DNA from 4 places in the Streptomyces sp. NPDC002328 genome. Region 2 is predicted to be linked to each of the others. Evidence: riboswitches for the same ligand, from Rfam matches in the RefSeq annotation. Region 2 holds a riboswitch; each other region holds the start of a gene.
What was found. A riboswitch is a leader RNA that binds a small molecule or an ion and turns the genes downstream of it on or off. The one in region 2 is predicted to bind cyclic di-AMP.
Positions count from the first base shown of each region.

Region 1: another riboswitch for cyclic di-AMP. It lies ahead of ACFYX4_RS12800 (peptidoglycan DD-metalloendopeptidase family protein); the one in region 2 lies ahead of ACFYX4_RS35230 (M23 family metallopeptidase).
Region 3: another riboswitch for cyclic di-AMP. It lies ahead of ACFYX4_RS10075 (transglycosylase family protein); the one in region 2 lies ahead of ACFYX4_RS35230 (M23 family metallopeptidase).
Region 4: another riboswitch for cyclic di-AMP. It lies ahead of ACFYX4_RS08930 (transglycosylase SLT domain-containing protein); the one in region 2 lies ahead of ACFYX4_RS35230 (M23 family metallopeptidase).

Region 1 is NZ_JBIARQ010000004.1:68,502-71,745, reverse strand. It holds gene ACFYX4_RS12805 (alpha-galactosidase) at 1-1,128, shown strand, start outside; cyclic di-AMP (ydaO/yuaA leader) riboswitch at 1,431-1,593, shown strand; gene ACFYX4_RS12800 (peptidoglycan DD-metalloendopeptidase family protein) at 1,598-2,629, shown strand; gene ACFYX4_RS12795 (hypothetical protein) at 2,900-3,244, shown strand, end outside.
Region 2 is NZ_JBIARQ010000021.1:103,029-106,272, forward strand. It holds gene ACFYX4_RS35225 (GntR family transcriptional regulator) at 209-901, opposite strand; gene ACFYX4_RS35230 (M23 family metallopeptidase) at 1,091-1,852, opposite strand; cyclic di-AMP (ydaO/yuaA leader) riboswitch at 1,866-2,033, opposite strand; gene ACFYX4_RS35235 (M16 family metallopeptidase) at 2,260-3,244, opposite strand, start outside.
Region 3 is NZ_JBIARQ010000003.1:85,201-88,444, forward strand. It holds gene ACFYX4_RS10075 (transglycosylase family protein) at 144-854, opposite strand; cyclic di-AMP (ydaO/yuaA leader) riboswitch at 859-1,027, opposite strand; gene ACFYX4_RS10080 (transglycosylase family protein) at 1,256-2,329, opposite strand; gene ACFYX4_RS10085 (cytochrome P450) at 2,512-3,244, opposite strand, start outside.
Region 4 is NZ_JBIARQ010000002.1:553,434-556,677, forward strand. It holds gene ACFYX4_RS08925 (polyprenyl synthetase family protein) at 1-982, opposite strand, end outside; cyclic di-AMP (ydaO/yuaA leader) riboswitch at 1,620-1,806, shown strand; gene ACFYX4_RS08930 (transglycosylase SLT domain-containing protein) at 1,810-2,292, shown strand; gene ACFYX4_RS08935 (HAD family hydrolase) at 2,323-3,147, opposite strand.

The DNA.
Region 1 (3,244 bases), on a different contig from region 2:
GCCACCCTCGCCCGCCGCGCCGCGGCCATCGGCGTCGAGCTGTTCGTCGTCGACGACGGCTGGTTCGGGGCGCGCACCGGGGACCACGCGGGCCTCGGCGACTGGACGCCCAACCCCGACCGCTTCCCCAAGGGGCTGAAGCCGCTCGCCGAGTACGTGCACGCGCTCGGGATGCAGTTCGGCATCTGGGTCGAGCCCGAGATGGTCAACGCGGACAGCGACCTGTACCGGGCGCACCCCGACTGGGTGCAGTTCCAGCCGGGACGAAAGCGGACGGAACTGCGCAATCAGCTCGTCCTCAACCTGGCCCGCGAGGACGTCCGGGAGTATCTGTGGCAGCGCCTCGACACCCTGCTGTCCAGCGCGCCCATCGACTACGTCAAGTGGGACTTCAACCGCGCCTTCACCGACGCCGGCTGGCCCGACGACCCCTACCCGCAGCGGCTCTGGGTCGACCATGTGCGCGCCCTGTACGCCCTGTTGGACCGGCTGCGGGCGGCACACCCGGGCGTCGCCTTCGAGTCCTGCTCGGGCGGTGGCGGGCGGATCGACCTCGGGATCATGAGCCGTACCGACCAGGTGTGGACCTCCGACAACACCGACCCGCTGGACCGGCTCGCCGTCCAGCACGGCTTCAGCCAGATCCACCCCGCGCGGGTGATGGCCGCCTGGGTCACCGACAGCCCCAACACCCAGCTCAACGGCCGGGCCAGCTCGCTGCGGTTCCGGTTCGTCAGCGCCATGGCCGGGGTGCTCGGCGTCGGCGGCGACCTCTCCGAGTGGACCGAGGAGGAGCTCGCCGAGGCCCGGCGATGGGTGGATCTCTACAAGGAGATCCGGCCCCTCGTCCAGCGCGGCGATCTCCACCGGCTGCGCGCCCCGGAGGGCGGGCTGAGCGCCGTGCAGTACGTGCGCGGGGACGAGGCCGTCGTCCTCGCCTGGCTCCAGGCGCAGCGGTACGGCGAGCCGGCGCCGGCGCTGCGACTGCGCGGACTCGACCCGACAGGATCGTACGAATGCCTCGAAACGGGCGAAGTGCACCGAGGGGCGGTGCTGTTGCATCACGGGTTGCGTACCGGGTTGCGCGGTGACCTTGATGCGGCAGTTATCCGTCTGCGTCGCATCTGAGTACTCTGTCCGAATTAAATCCTTCATTCCAACTAGGTCCGGAATAAAGGAACCTGGAGAGACGTCACGTGAGCAGCGTCATATTCGTGACCGTACGTTGTGCGTCATGTTCACGTAATTCGTGGAGTTTTCATGGGTGTTTCCCGCAGAATCCGTCACCGGATTCACGGAGCGTGACCGGGTTTTCTCACAGCGGACCACAAGGCGGGCGTCACCGGCACAACCTTCGCTTGTCCCCGTACGTCTGAGTCGCTTACGTTCCACCTCAATCCGGACGGACGCCCAATCCTGCCGCCGCCCGGAAACCGAAGACACTCACCCGTGTACGGCAGGAGCGGGGGACCCACAGGCAGAACCGCCTGTTCCGGTCTCCGGAACAGGCTTGGGGTAAAGCCGCGCCTCGGCGCGGCCGGGCATCTCCAGTCCGCACCCGACAGCTCACCTCGCAGGCGCCGGAGAGGAATTCGCCATGCCCGCGAAGGGTAAGCACCGCCGTCCCAAGGCTCAGCGTTTCACCCGTTCCATCGCCGCCGCCGGTACCGGGGGCGCGGCTCTCGCCCTCCCGCTCATCGGGGCCGCCGGCGCCCAGGCCGCCCCGGCCCAGTCGGCCGCCGCCCAGTCGGTCTCCTCCGTTTCGGAGCGGCCCGTCCAGACCGTTCCGGTCGCGCAGCAGGCCGCCGCCGACTCGAAGGCCGCGGCGAAGTCCGCGACCTACACGGTCCGTTCCGGCGACTATCTCTCGAAGATCGCGGACGAGCAGAACGTCACCGGCGGCTGGCAGAAGCTGTACTCGGACAACCGCGAGGCCGTCGGCGCCGACCCGTCGCTGATCCACCCGGGTCTGAAACTGTCGATCGGGGAGCGGGCCGCGGCCGGCGGCGCCAAGTCGCCGTCCGGCTCGACCGGTTCCACCGGTTCCTCGGAGAACTCCGCCTCGAAGACCTCGCGCTCCGCGGAGTCCTCGAAGTCGTCCGCGTCGAAGTCCTCCGCCTCGAAGTCGTCCGCGTCGAAGGCCTCGGAGTCGTCCTCCAAGTCCTCGGCGTCCAAGGCGTCGACGAGCCAGACCTCCGGGAACGGCGGCGGCAGCGTCTCCGGCTTCAGCCTCCCCGTGTCCAACGCCTCCGTCGGCACCCCGTACCGGATGTCCGGCAGCATGTGGTCCAGCGGCTACCACACGGGCGTCGACTTCGTCGCCCCGACCGGCACCACCCTCAAGGCCGTCGGCGCGGGCACGGTCGTCTCCGCGGGCTGGGGCGGCGCGTACGGCAACCAGGTCGTCATCCGGCTCGCCGACGGCTACTACGCCCAGTACGCCCACCTGTCCTCGCTGTCGGTCTCGGCCGGCCAGAGCGTCTCCGCCGGCCAGCAGATCGGTCTCTCCGGCGCGACCGGCAACGTGACCGGCCCGCACCTGCACTTCGAGATCCGCACCTCGCCGAACTACGGCTCCGACATCGACCCGATCGCCTACCTGCGCTCGCACGGAGTCTCCGTCGGCTGACCACCGCCGCTCCACCCTCCTGCCCGAGCGCCCTCACAAGCACTGGCAGGCACTGGCAGGCACTGACACGCAAGCCGAAGGCCGGACCCCGATCCACGGGGCCCGGCCTTCGGCTTTGCGCGTTCATGATCGTCGTATTGCGGTCTCATGGCAGACCCTGACGGGGTGTCGACAGCGGTGGCGGGACGAGGACACAGTGATCTCCGTCAGCTGACGAGCAAGCGCTTTCCCTCCACCTTCACCGCTCTCCAACGCCCTATGGAGGTCCCCGTGTCCGGCGTCGACCGACACACCGTCACCAGAGGCACCGTCGCCAGAAGCACCGTCGCCAGAAGCACCGTCGCCAGAGGCACCGCCGCCAGGGGAATCGCCGCCAGGGGAGTCGCCCTCTCCGCCGCCGCCACCGCCGTGGCCCTGCTCGCCGGGCTCGTCGCCGCGCCGGTCGGTCAGGCCGCCGAGCGGTCGCCCGGGGCCGCCGAGCAGCCGCGCAGGACCGTCGAGGACCTGGACCGGGGCCTGGTCGCCGTGCCGTCCGGGAAGGGCGTGTTCCTCAGCTGGCGCCTCCTCGGCACCGAGTACGCGCACCACGGCGACGCCATCGCCTTCAACGTGTAC
Region 2 (3,244 bases):
TTCCGTCGTTCTCCCGCCCCGCACGACCGTCACTCCGTCCATCCTTTCGCGGTGCCGGACGGAATTGCCGGAGGCTGTCCGGAAAATACCCGCGGGCATGACAGTGGGCATGCGGAGAACGCACCCCGATGAATTATGGGTGCGCGAGGAAAAGGGCAGCGGAAATACGCCTCCGCCGAATATCACTTCTTTGTATACGGCCCCCGTGTTAATGCCGCTGGCCCGACATGTTTACGACGTGTTGCGAAGTCCTCACACGCTCCTGCCGGTCCCCGCCGGGAATCCGCATGCGGTGCGCGGACGTGGCGCGCTCGGCGTGCAGCGCCGTGATCGTCCGCGCGCGCTCCCCGTCGCCGCGCGCCACCGCGTCCACGATCGCGCCGTGCTCCGCCCAGGACTCCACCGGGTTGGCCGGCGCCTCCACCGCGTACATCCAGGCGATCTTGTGACGCAGCTGGGTGAGCGTCGAGGACAGGGCGTGGCTGCCGGAGGCCTGGGCGAGCGTCTCGTGGAACCAGCTCCCCAGGGAGCGCAGATCCTCGCTGCTGCCCCTCCTGGCGCGCTCCTGGCCCAGCCGGACGAGGCCGCGCAGCACCTTCAGATGGGCCTCGGTGCGCCGCTGGGCGGCCCGGGAGGCGCCGAGCGGCTCCAGGAGCATGCGCATCTCCAGGAGGTCGGCGGCCTCCTGCTCGGTCGGTTCCGCGACGCACGCGCCCGCGTGGCGGCGGGTGACGACGAAGCCCTCCGCCTCCAGGGTGCGCAGTGCCTCGCGGACGGGGACGCGCGAGACGCCGTAGCGGCGCGCGAGGAGTTCCTCGGTGAGGCGGCTGCCGCGCTCGTAGACACCCGCGACGATGTCGTCCCGGACGGCCGTGCACACCGAGTGCGCCGGAATACGCATGACGGACCTCCGCCTTAATCCCCGTGAAACGTCGACGATTGACGTGTGTTCCGTGACTCTATTGCAATGAGCCGGAATTTCCGATGGCGGGTCGGAATCCAGGGATATTTTTTGGACAGCGGGGACGCCGAAACGGCGAAAGCCCCGGCCGGGAAGGGCCGGGGCTGAAGGATCTGTCGCCTGGCGGCGTCAGACGTTCACGCCGTGCTTGCGGAGGTAGGCGACCGGGTCGATGTCCGAGCCGTACTCCGCGCTGGTGCGGGCCTCGAAGTGCAGGTGCGGGCCGGTGACGTTGCCGGTGGCGCCCGACACGCCGATCTTCTGGCCCGGGGTGACCTTGTCGCCGACCGAGACGCCGATCGAGGACAGGTGACCGTACTGGGTGTAGGTGCCGTCGTTCATCCGGATGACGACCTCGTTGCCGTAGGAGCCGCCCCAGCCGGCCTCGACGACGGTGCCGAGTCCGACGGCGTGCACGGTGGTGCCGCTGGAGGCGTGGAAGTCGATGCCGGTGTGGCTGCCGGAGGACCACAGGGAGCCGCCGGACTTGTAGCTGGTGGAGACATACGAGCCGCTGATCGGCGACACGAAGGCGTTGAGGCGCTTGCGCTCGGCCTCGCGGGCGGCGCGCGCCCTGGCCTCGCGCTCCTCCTCGACCTTCGCGGCGGCCACGGCGGCGGCCTTCTTGAGCTCGGCGGCCTCCTGGGCTGCCTGCTGCTGGGCGGCGGCCTGGTCGTCGATCTGCGCGGCGACGGAGTCGCCGACGGTCACGACGGGGACGAGGCCGGTCTGTTCGACGGAGGGCGTGGGCTCGGCGGCGAGGGCGGAGCCGGAGGCGACGGTGCCGATGACGCCGGTGGTGGTCAGTGCGGCGATGCTCGCCGCGCGCGCGGAGGTGCGCCGCATCCGACCGGGACGACGGTGCTTCCCGGTGGCGCAGGTGAACGCCATGAAGTTGAGCGGTCCTTTCCTTCCCTCTCGCCTACCGGGTTAGCTGACGGGTTCGGAGCAGGAAGGTCTCCTACGGACCCCCTCGCGACTCGCGCGGGCGTCCGATTCACCCCAGGGACTTCATGGTTGGGTCCCCGGCTCCCCTGGCTCGCGCCGTACGGGGACTCGGCGATGACTGTCCGGTGCCGCGGATGCGGCGCACTGCCGACGAACAGCCCGGATGAAACTAGACGCGGCCGCTGTCAATCCCCAAACGGAACGCGCGTTTTGTAGCGCATGCCACAGGGCAGACAGGCAGCCTTTCCCTCAATTCGGACATCAGAGGGCCCCGGTGACGCATCTGTCACCGGGGCCCCTGGCGCGCGTATGACGTCGCGTCAGCACGCGCGCGTCGCGCGGAGCGCGTCCTACTCGGCCGTGACGACCTTCACCTCGCCGATGCCGAGGGCCTCGACCGGCGCCTTGATCTGCGCCGCGTCACCGACGAGGACGGTCACCAGGCGGTCGCCCGGGAAGGCGCTCACGGCGGCCGCGGTGGCCTCCACGGTGCCGGTGGCGGCGAGCTGCTGGTACAGCGTCGCCTGGTAGTCGTCAGGCAGGTGCTGCTCGACCTGGTCGGCCAGGGTGCCGGCGACGGCCGCGGCCGTCTCGTACTTGAGCGGCGCGACGCCGACCAGGTTCTGCACGGCGACATCGCGCTCGGCGTCGGTCAGACCGCCCTCGGCGAGCGTGCGCAGCACCTTCCAGAGGTCGTCCAGCGCGGGGCCGGTGTTGGGGGTGTCGACCGAGCCGCTGATGGCGAGCATCGAGGCGCCCGAGCCGTCCGGCGCGGACCGCAGGACCTGGCCGAAGGCGCGCACGCCGTAGGTGTAGCCCTTCTCCTCGCGCAGGACGCGGTCCAGCCGGGAGGTGAGGGTGCCGCCGAGGCAGTACGTGCCGAGCACCTGCGCGGGCCACACGCGTGCGTGCCGGTCCGGTCCGATGCGGCCGATCAGCAGCTGCGTCTGGACGGCTCCGGGGCGGTCCACGATGACGACCCGGCCGGTGTCGTCGGCGGTCACCGGCGGCACGGGCCGCGGCTCGGCCGCGGAGCCCGTCCAGGCGCCCAGGGTGTCGCCGAGGAGCGCCGCCAGGTCGATGTCGGTGAGGTCGCCGACGACGACGACGGTGGCCGTGGCGGGGCGGACGTGCTTCTCGTAGAAGGCGCGGACGGCCGCGGAGTCGATGCTCTCGACCGTCTCCGCGGTGCCCTGGCGGGGGCGCGACATCCGCGCGTCGGCCGGGAACAGCTCCTTGGAGAGCTCCTTGGCGGCGCGCCGGGAGGGGTTGGCCAGCTCGTGCGGGATCTCGTCCAGGCGGTTGCGGACGAGGCGCTCGACCTCGCTGTCGGCG
Region 3 (3,244 bases), on a different contig from region 2:
GAAACAAAAGACCCCGCCCCGGTGCGTACGGGGGAACACGCACCGGGGCGGGGAGCCCGTGGGGACGGGGGGTGACCCTCACGAGGCCCTCAGTGTGCGGGCCTCGGTTGTGAGGGCGCTGTGGCTTCGTTCGGAGCCGGGTGTCACTTCAGGTGAAGCTGCTGACCCGGGTAGATGAGGTTGGCGTCCTGGACGATGTCCTTGTTCAGCTCGAAGAGCTTCGCCCAGCCGCCGGCGACCTTCTGCTTCTCGGCGATGGAGCTGAGGGTGTCGCCCGCGACGACCTTGTACTCGCCGTCGCCCTTCTTGACCTTCTTGCCGGTCGGGGTGGTGACGGTCTTCTTGCTCTCGGCGGCCGGACGCTCGGCGGAGCGGGAGGCGCCCTGCTTCTCGGTGGAGCGCTTGCTCGTGTCCGAGGAACCGGAGTCGGAGCCGCTGCCCGAGGAGCCGGAGCCGCTGCCGGAGGAGCCGCCGGTGTAGGAGGCGTTGGACAGGCCCTTGCCGCAGACCGGCCAGGCGCCCTTGCCCTGGCCCGCGAGGACCTTCTCGGCGATCTGGATCTGCTGCGACTTGCTGGCCTTGTCGGCGGTGGAGGCGTACTGCGTGCCGCCGTACGCGGCCCAGGTCGACGCGGAGAACTGGACGCCGCCGTAGTAGCCGTTGCCGGTGTTGATGGACCAGTTGCCGCCGGACTCGCACTGGGCGACGGCGTCCCACTCGGAGGCGGTGGCGGCGGAGGCGTTGCCGGCCGCCATCAGCGGGGCGGCGACGGCGGCGGTGGTGACACCGGCCAGCGCGACGGCGCGGGTGGCCTTGGACGGACGACGGTGCTTGCCCTTGCCGGTAAACAGCATGGATCGATCCCCTCACCGACGCCTGCGAGGTGAGCTGTCGGGTTCGGGCCGGTTGAGTTGCCCGGCCACTCCTCCGTGGGAGGCGTGGCTTCACCCCGAGCCGGATCCAGCTGAACCGCTGGGCCCGGCGCTTACCTTGGGTCCCCCGCTCCTGCCTACGGCGCTTGACGCGACGACTGTTCCCGGACGGCCACTGGCAGGATTCGGCGTTGCGGCGGCCGGGGCTCGGGTTGCCGAGCGGTCATGACCGTACGCACGCGATCGACGGAATTTCAAAGACGATCAGGGCTTCTGAGACTCATCCCACACTTTCACCAAACCGGACATTCGGCGCGAAGTGTGACGTGAACTCCCCCCGTTTCAGGGGGTTTTCCACCGTCTTGGACCGTCCCGCCGGAGCGCTACTCGGCTCCGGTCGTCAGCGTCTGACCGGGCGTGATGTCGCTCGGGTCGGCGCCGATGACGTCCTTGTTCCCGTCGTAGAGCGCGCGCCATCCGCCGTCGACGCCAAGGGAGTCGGCGATGGACTCCAGGGAGTCGCCGTCCTGGACGACGTAGGTACCGGCCGCGCCGCTGAGGGAGTTCGCGGCGTGGCGTCCGGGAGAGGCCGCGCTGTCGCCGCCGGTCGCGCTCTCGTCGGCCGTGGAGCCGCGGTGGCGGCCGGAGCCGAGGGTGTCGGCGCCGAGCGTCTCGGCGTCGGCGGCGAGGGAACCGGTGTCGACGAGACTCCAAGAGCCCGCACCCTGAGCGGAATTGTCCGACTCGTCCAGTTTCGGGGACTCCGTGGGCGAGCTGCCGCCCGCCTGTGAGCCCGCCGCGCCGGCAGGGTCGTCCGGCTTCGCGGATCCGCCCTCTTCGGAGTCCGCGGCGGAGGAAGAGGATGAAGGCGACGAAGGCGTCGAGGAGGGGGAAGAGGAGGACGAATCACCCGAATCCGCCGAGGAGCCGGCGGACGGGTCGGTGGACGCGCTGCCGGAATCCCGCGAGGAGCCGGAGGAGTTCGAAGAACCGGAACCCCGGGACAGGTCGGACAAGCCGGACGAAATGGAGGAGTCGGACTGGTCGTCCGCGACGCCGGTGTCGACGGAACCCGAGGCCGCGTCCGCGGTGAGACCGGACGTCAGGCCGCAGGTGCCCCAGGCGCCGACGCCCTGGTCGGCGAGGACCTTCTGGGCCACGGCGATCTGCTGGTTGCGGCTGGCCAGGTCGGGGCGCGAGGCGTAGTCGGCACCGCCGTACTTGTCCCAGTCGTCCTGACTGAGCGCCAGTCCGCCGTACTCGCCGCCGCCCTGGTCGGCGCTCCAGGAGCCGCCGGTCTCGCACTCCGCCACCCTGTCCCACACCGTGCCGTCGGCCGCGCTCGCGCCGGAGGCGCCCAACAGCGGGATGGCGATGGCGGAACCGGTCACGCCGGCCGCGACGAGGAGGGCCGGGGCCTGGCGAGGGCGACGGTGACGACCGTTCCCGGAGAGCATGCGAAGGCCTTTCTCGAGACAGCAGTGCCCGCGCGGCGAGCGAAAACGGGGTCGCCGCGTTGACGAGTGAACGTATCGGCACACGATCACTTGTCACAAGTTAATGCCGCGCAGATCACGTGAAGATCACAGAGGTGAGGATCGGTCACCTTCGCTTCGCAGTCCGGTCACATGACGGCAAGTCAACGGACGGGCGCGACGCGTGCCGCGGAGGCCGGTTCCACGGGGGTGAATTCCACCGGAAGTGTGCGCAATCCGCGCATGATGAGGCCGCCGCGCCATCTCAACTCCGCCGGGTCGGCGGCGAGTCGGAGGTCGGGGAGACGGGTGAGGAGAGTCGCCAGGGCGGTCTGGCCCTCCAGGCGGGCGAGCGGGGCGCCGAGGCAGTAGTGGATGCCGTGGCCGTAGCCGAGGTGCTGGTTGTCCCGGCGGGAGAGGTCGAGGGTGTCGGGGTCGGTGAAGCGTTCCGGGTCACGGTCGGCTGCGGCGAGGACGACGAGGACGGGGTCGCCGGGGGCGATGTCCTGGCCGCCGATGCTGAGCGGGCGGGTGGCGAACCGCCAGGTGGCGAGCTCCACCGGGCCGTCGTAGCGCAGGAGTTCCTCGACGCCGGTCTCCAGCAGAGCGTGGTCGCCGGCGGCCAGGGAGTCCTGGAGGCGGTGGCGCTGGCCGGGGTTGGTGAGGAGGGCGTACGTGCCGTTGCCGATCAGGTTCACCGTCGTCTCGAAGCCGGCGAACAGCAGGATGAACGCCATGGCGGCGGCCTCGTTCTCGGTGAGGTGCTCGCCGTGGTCGGAGGCGCGGATGAGACCGGAGATGAGGTCCTCGCCGGGGACGGGCTCCGGTGAGTCGGAGAGGGCCTCGCGCTTGCGGTGGATGAGGTCGGCGAGGTAGCCGCGCATCTTCTTCACCGAC
Region 4 (3,244 bases), on a different contig from region 2:
ACAGCTCCATCAACGCCCTCTTGGCCTCACACTCCCGCAACGGCACCAACGCGGCCCGCGCCTCCTTGGCGTACCGCACGGTGTCCGCCCGAGCCTGCTCCAACGCCGGGTGCGCCCGAAGCGCGGCCAGCGCCTCCGCGTGCCGAGCGTCGTCACTGAGGTCGGAGTCCAGCAGCTCACAGAGCGCGACGTCCTCCGGCAACGACAGCCGAGCCGCCCGCTCCCGCAACCGCAGCACCGGCAGCGTGGGGATCCCTTCCCGCAGATCCGTCCCCGGCGTCTTCCCCGACTCGTGCGAGTCCGACGCGATGTCCAGGACGTCGTCCGCGAGCTGGAAAGCGACCCCGAGCCGCTCCCCGTACTGGGTGAGCACGTCGACGACCGTCTCGTCGGCGCCGGACATCATCGCGCCGAAGCGGCACGACACCGCCACCAGCGACCCGGTCTTCCCGCCCAGCACGTCGAGGTAGTGCTCGACCGGGTCCCGCCCGTCCGTCGGCCCCGCCGTCTCCAGGATCTGCCCGGTGACCAGCCGCTCGAACGCCTCCGCCTGCACCCGGACCGCCTCGGGCCCGAGGTCGGCGAGGATGTGGGAGGCCCTCGCGAAGAGGAAGTCGCCGGTCAGCACGGCGACCGAGTTCCCCCACCGCGTGTTCGCGCTGGACACCCCGCGCCGCACCTCTGCCTCGTCCATCACGTCGTCGTGGTACAGCGTGGCCAGGTGGGTCAGCTCCACCACCACGGCCGACGGCACGATGCCCGGCGCGTGCCGGTCGCCGAACTGCGCCGCCAGCATCACGAGCAGCGGCCGGAACCGCTTCCCGCCCGCCCGGACCAGATGCTGCGCGGCACCGGTGATGAAGGGAACCTCACTCTTGGTGGCCTCGAGCAAGCCTTCCTCGACAGCCGCCAATCCGGCCTGGACATCGGCTTCCAGAGCCTGGTCCCGCACGCTCAGCCCAAACGGCCCGACGACGGTCACGAGGGGTCTCCTGTCTGCTGGTGTCTAGTGGCGTTACACGGTTTGTCGATACGTCGCTGCCATCACTCAAGTCAGCGTATCCGGTCACGTTTCGATCACCGATAAGCCCCCACGTCACCCGGCCCCCACGTCGCTCGACCGGGAGGTGCCGCGTTCGGCCCGGGAGGCACCGGATCACGACCGCCGACTTTCCGATCATCCGATCCGATGATCCGGTCGGACACCTGTCCACCCCCATCGACTCACCCGGAAGCGCCGATACATGCCCGGAGGTGTGCCGTATCTCACGAAGCCTTCGATAAACGGCATCAAATCAGACATTCCCTCCATTTGAATTCCTGGATTCCGCCCCCACCCCTTTAAAAGCGACTTCACGCCCATTGCCCGATTTACCCACTCTTGTCATCACGGGTGAGTTGGCTCACTTCGTCACGGAACCACCGACCCCGTACCGACCCCCGGATCCCTCAGCCCGGCACCCGAGTTGACACTTGCCGAAAGCAAAGGATCAAGCATCCCAAAAACACCAGACCAAGGTCAATAGGGGTGTTCCCCGAATCCGGTACTTGTTCCGGACATGTGCTCTCGCATACGTTCCCGGCCAGTCGGGCAGACGCCTCATCCTGCCGCCGCCCGACGTCATCCATCGACGAACATCTCGCACGGCAGGAGCGGGGGACCCAGAAAGACCGCCGGACCGTACGTCACGCACGTATCGGCACGGCTAGGGGTGAAGTCGTGCCGCCGTATCCGTACGGCGGCCGACCGGGCACCTCCCCGCCCGAACCCGACAGCTCACCTCGCAGGCGCCGGAGAGGAACTTCCCCATGCCCGCTGCCGCTCAGCCCCGCCGCCGCTTCGCCCGCGCCATCGCCGTCGCCTGCACCGGCGCCGCCGTGCTCGCCCTCCCCTTCGTCGGAGCGACCACCGCCTCCGCGACCACCGCCTCCACGGCCGCCGCTCCCCCGGCGACCACGCTGGCCGGCTACCCCAACAACCTCGACGGGTGGATCCGCCAGTCGCTCGCGATCATGGCCGAGAAGGGCATCCCGGGCACCTACAACGGCATCTACCGCAACATCATCCGTGAGTCGTCGGGCAACCCGAACGCCATCAACCTGTGGGACTCCAACGCGGTCAAGGGCACCCCGTCCAAGGGCCTGCTCCAGGTCATCGACCCGACCTTCGCCGCGTACCACGTCGCCGGCACCGCGTACGACCCGTACGACCCGGTCGCCAACATCACCGCCGCCTGCAACTACGCGGCCGACCGCTACGGCTCGATCGACAACGTCTTCGGCGCGTACTGATCACTTCTTCGACCAGGCCGGTCAGGTCGATCAGGGAAAGAGACGTTCGAGGACGACGGCCACGCCGTCGTCCTCGTTCGACGTCGTCACCTCGTCGGCCACCGCCTTGAGCTCGGGATGGGCGTCGGCCATCGCCACACCGCGCGCCGCCCAGTCGAACATCGGGATGTCGTTGGGCATGTCGCCGAAGGCGAGCGTGTCCTCGGGCCGCAGCCCGAGGTGCTCGGCGGCCAGGGCCAGGCCCGTCGCCTTGGTGACGCCGGACGGCTGGAGCTCCACCGTGCCCGGCCCCGACATGGTGACCGTGGCGAGCGAGCCGACCACCGAGCGGGCTGTCGACGCCAACTCGTCGTCGGTCAGGGTGGGATGGCGCAGCAGCACCTTGCTGATCGGCTCGCACCACAGGTCCTCGCGCGAGCCGACGCGCAGGGCGGGCAGGGTCGGGTGCGGCATCAGGTAGCCCGGTTCGATGAGCGTCAGCCCGTCGACCCCGTCCTGGTCGACGGCCGCGAACACCTGCCCGACCTCGGCCTCGATCTTGCCGATCGCCGTCTCGGCCAGCTCCCGGTCCAGGGTGACCGACCACAGCAGGCGGTCCGCGCCGGCGTCGTACACCTGCGCGCCCTGTCCGCACACCGCGAGCCCCCGGTTCCGCAGGATGTGCAGCAGCGGCCGTACCCGGGGCGCCGGGCGGCCCGTCACCACGAGGTGCCGGGCGCCGGCGGCGGCCACCCGCGCGAGCGCGTCGAGCGACCGGTCGGAGAACGTGTCGTCGCCGCGGAGCAGCGTTCCGTCCAGGTCGGTGGCGATGAGGGAGTACGCGGAACGCGGGGCATATGCGAGGGGTGCGGCCATGATCAGAGAATACGGATTCCGACGGCCCCCAACTCACCGCCGGTTCAGCCCCGCCAAGGCCCCGCTCCGGCCCCCTGCCGCCCCCCTCGCCGGCCCC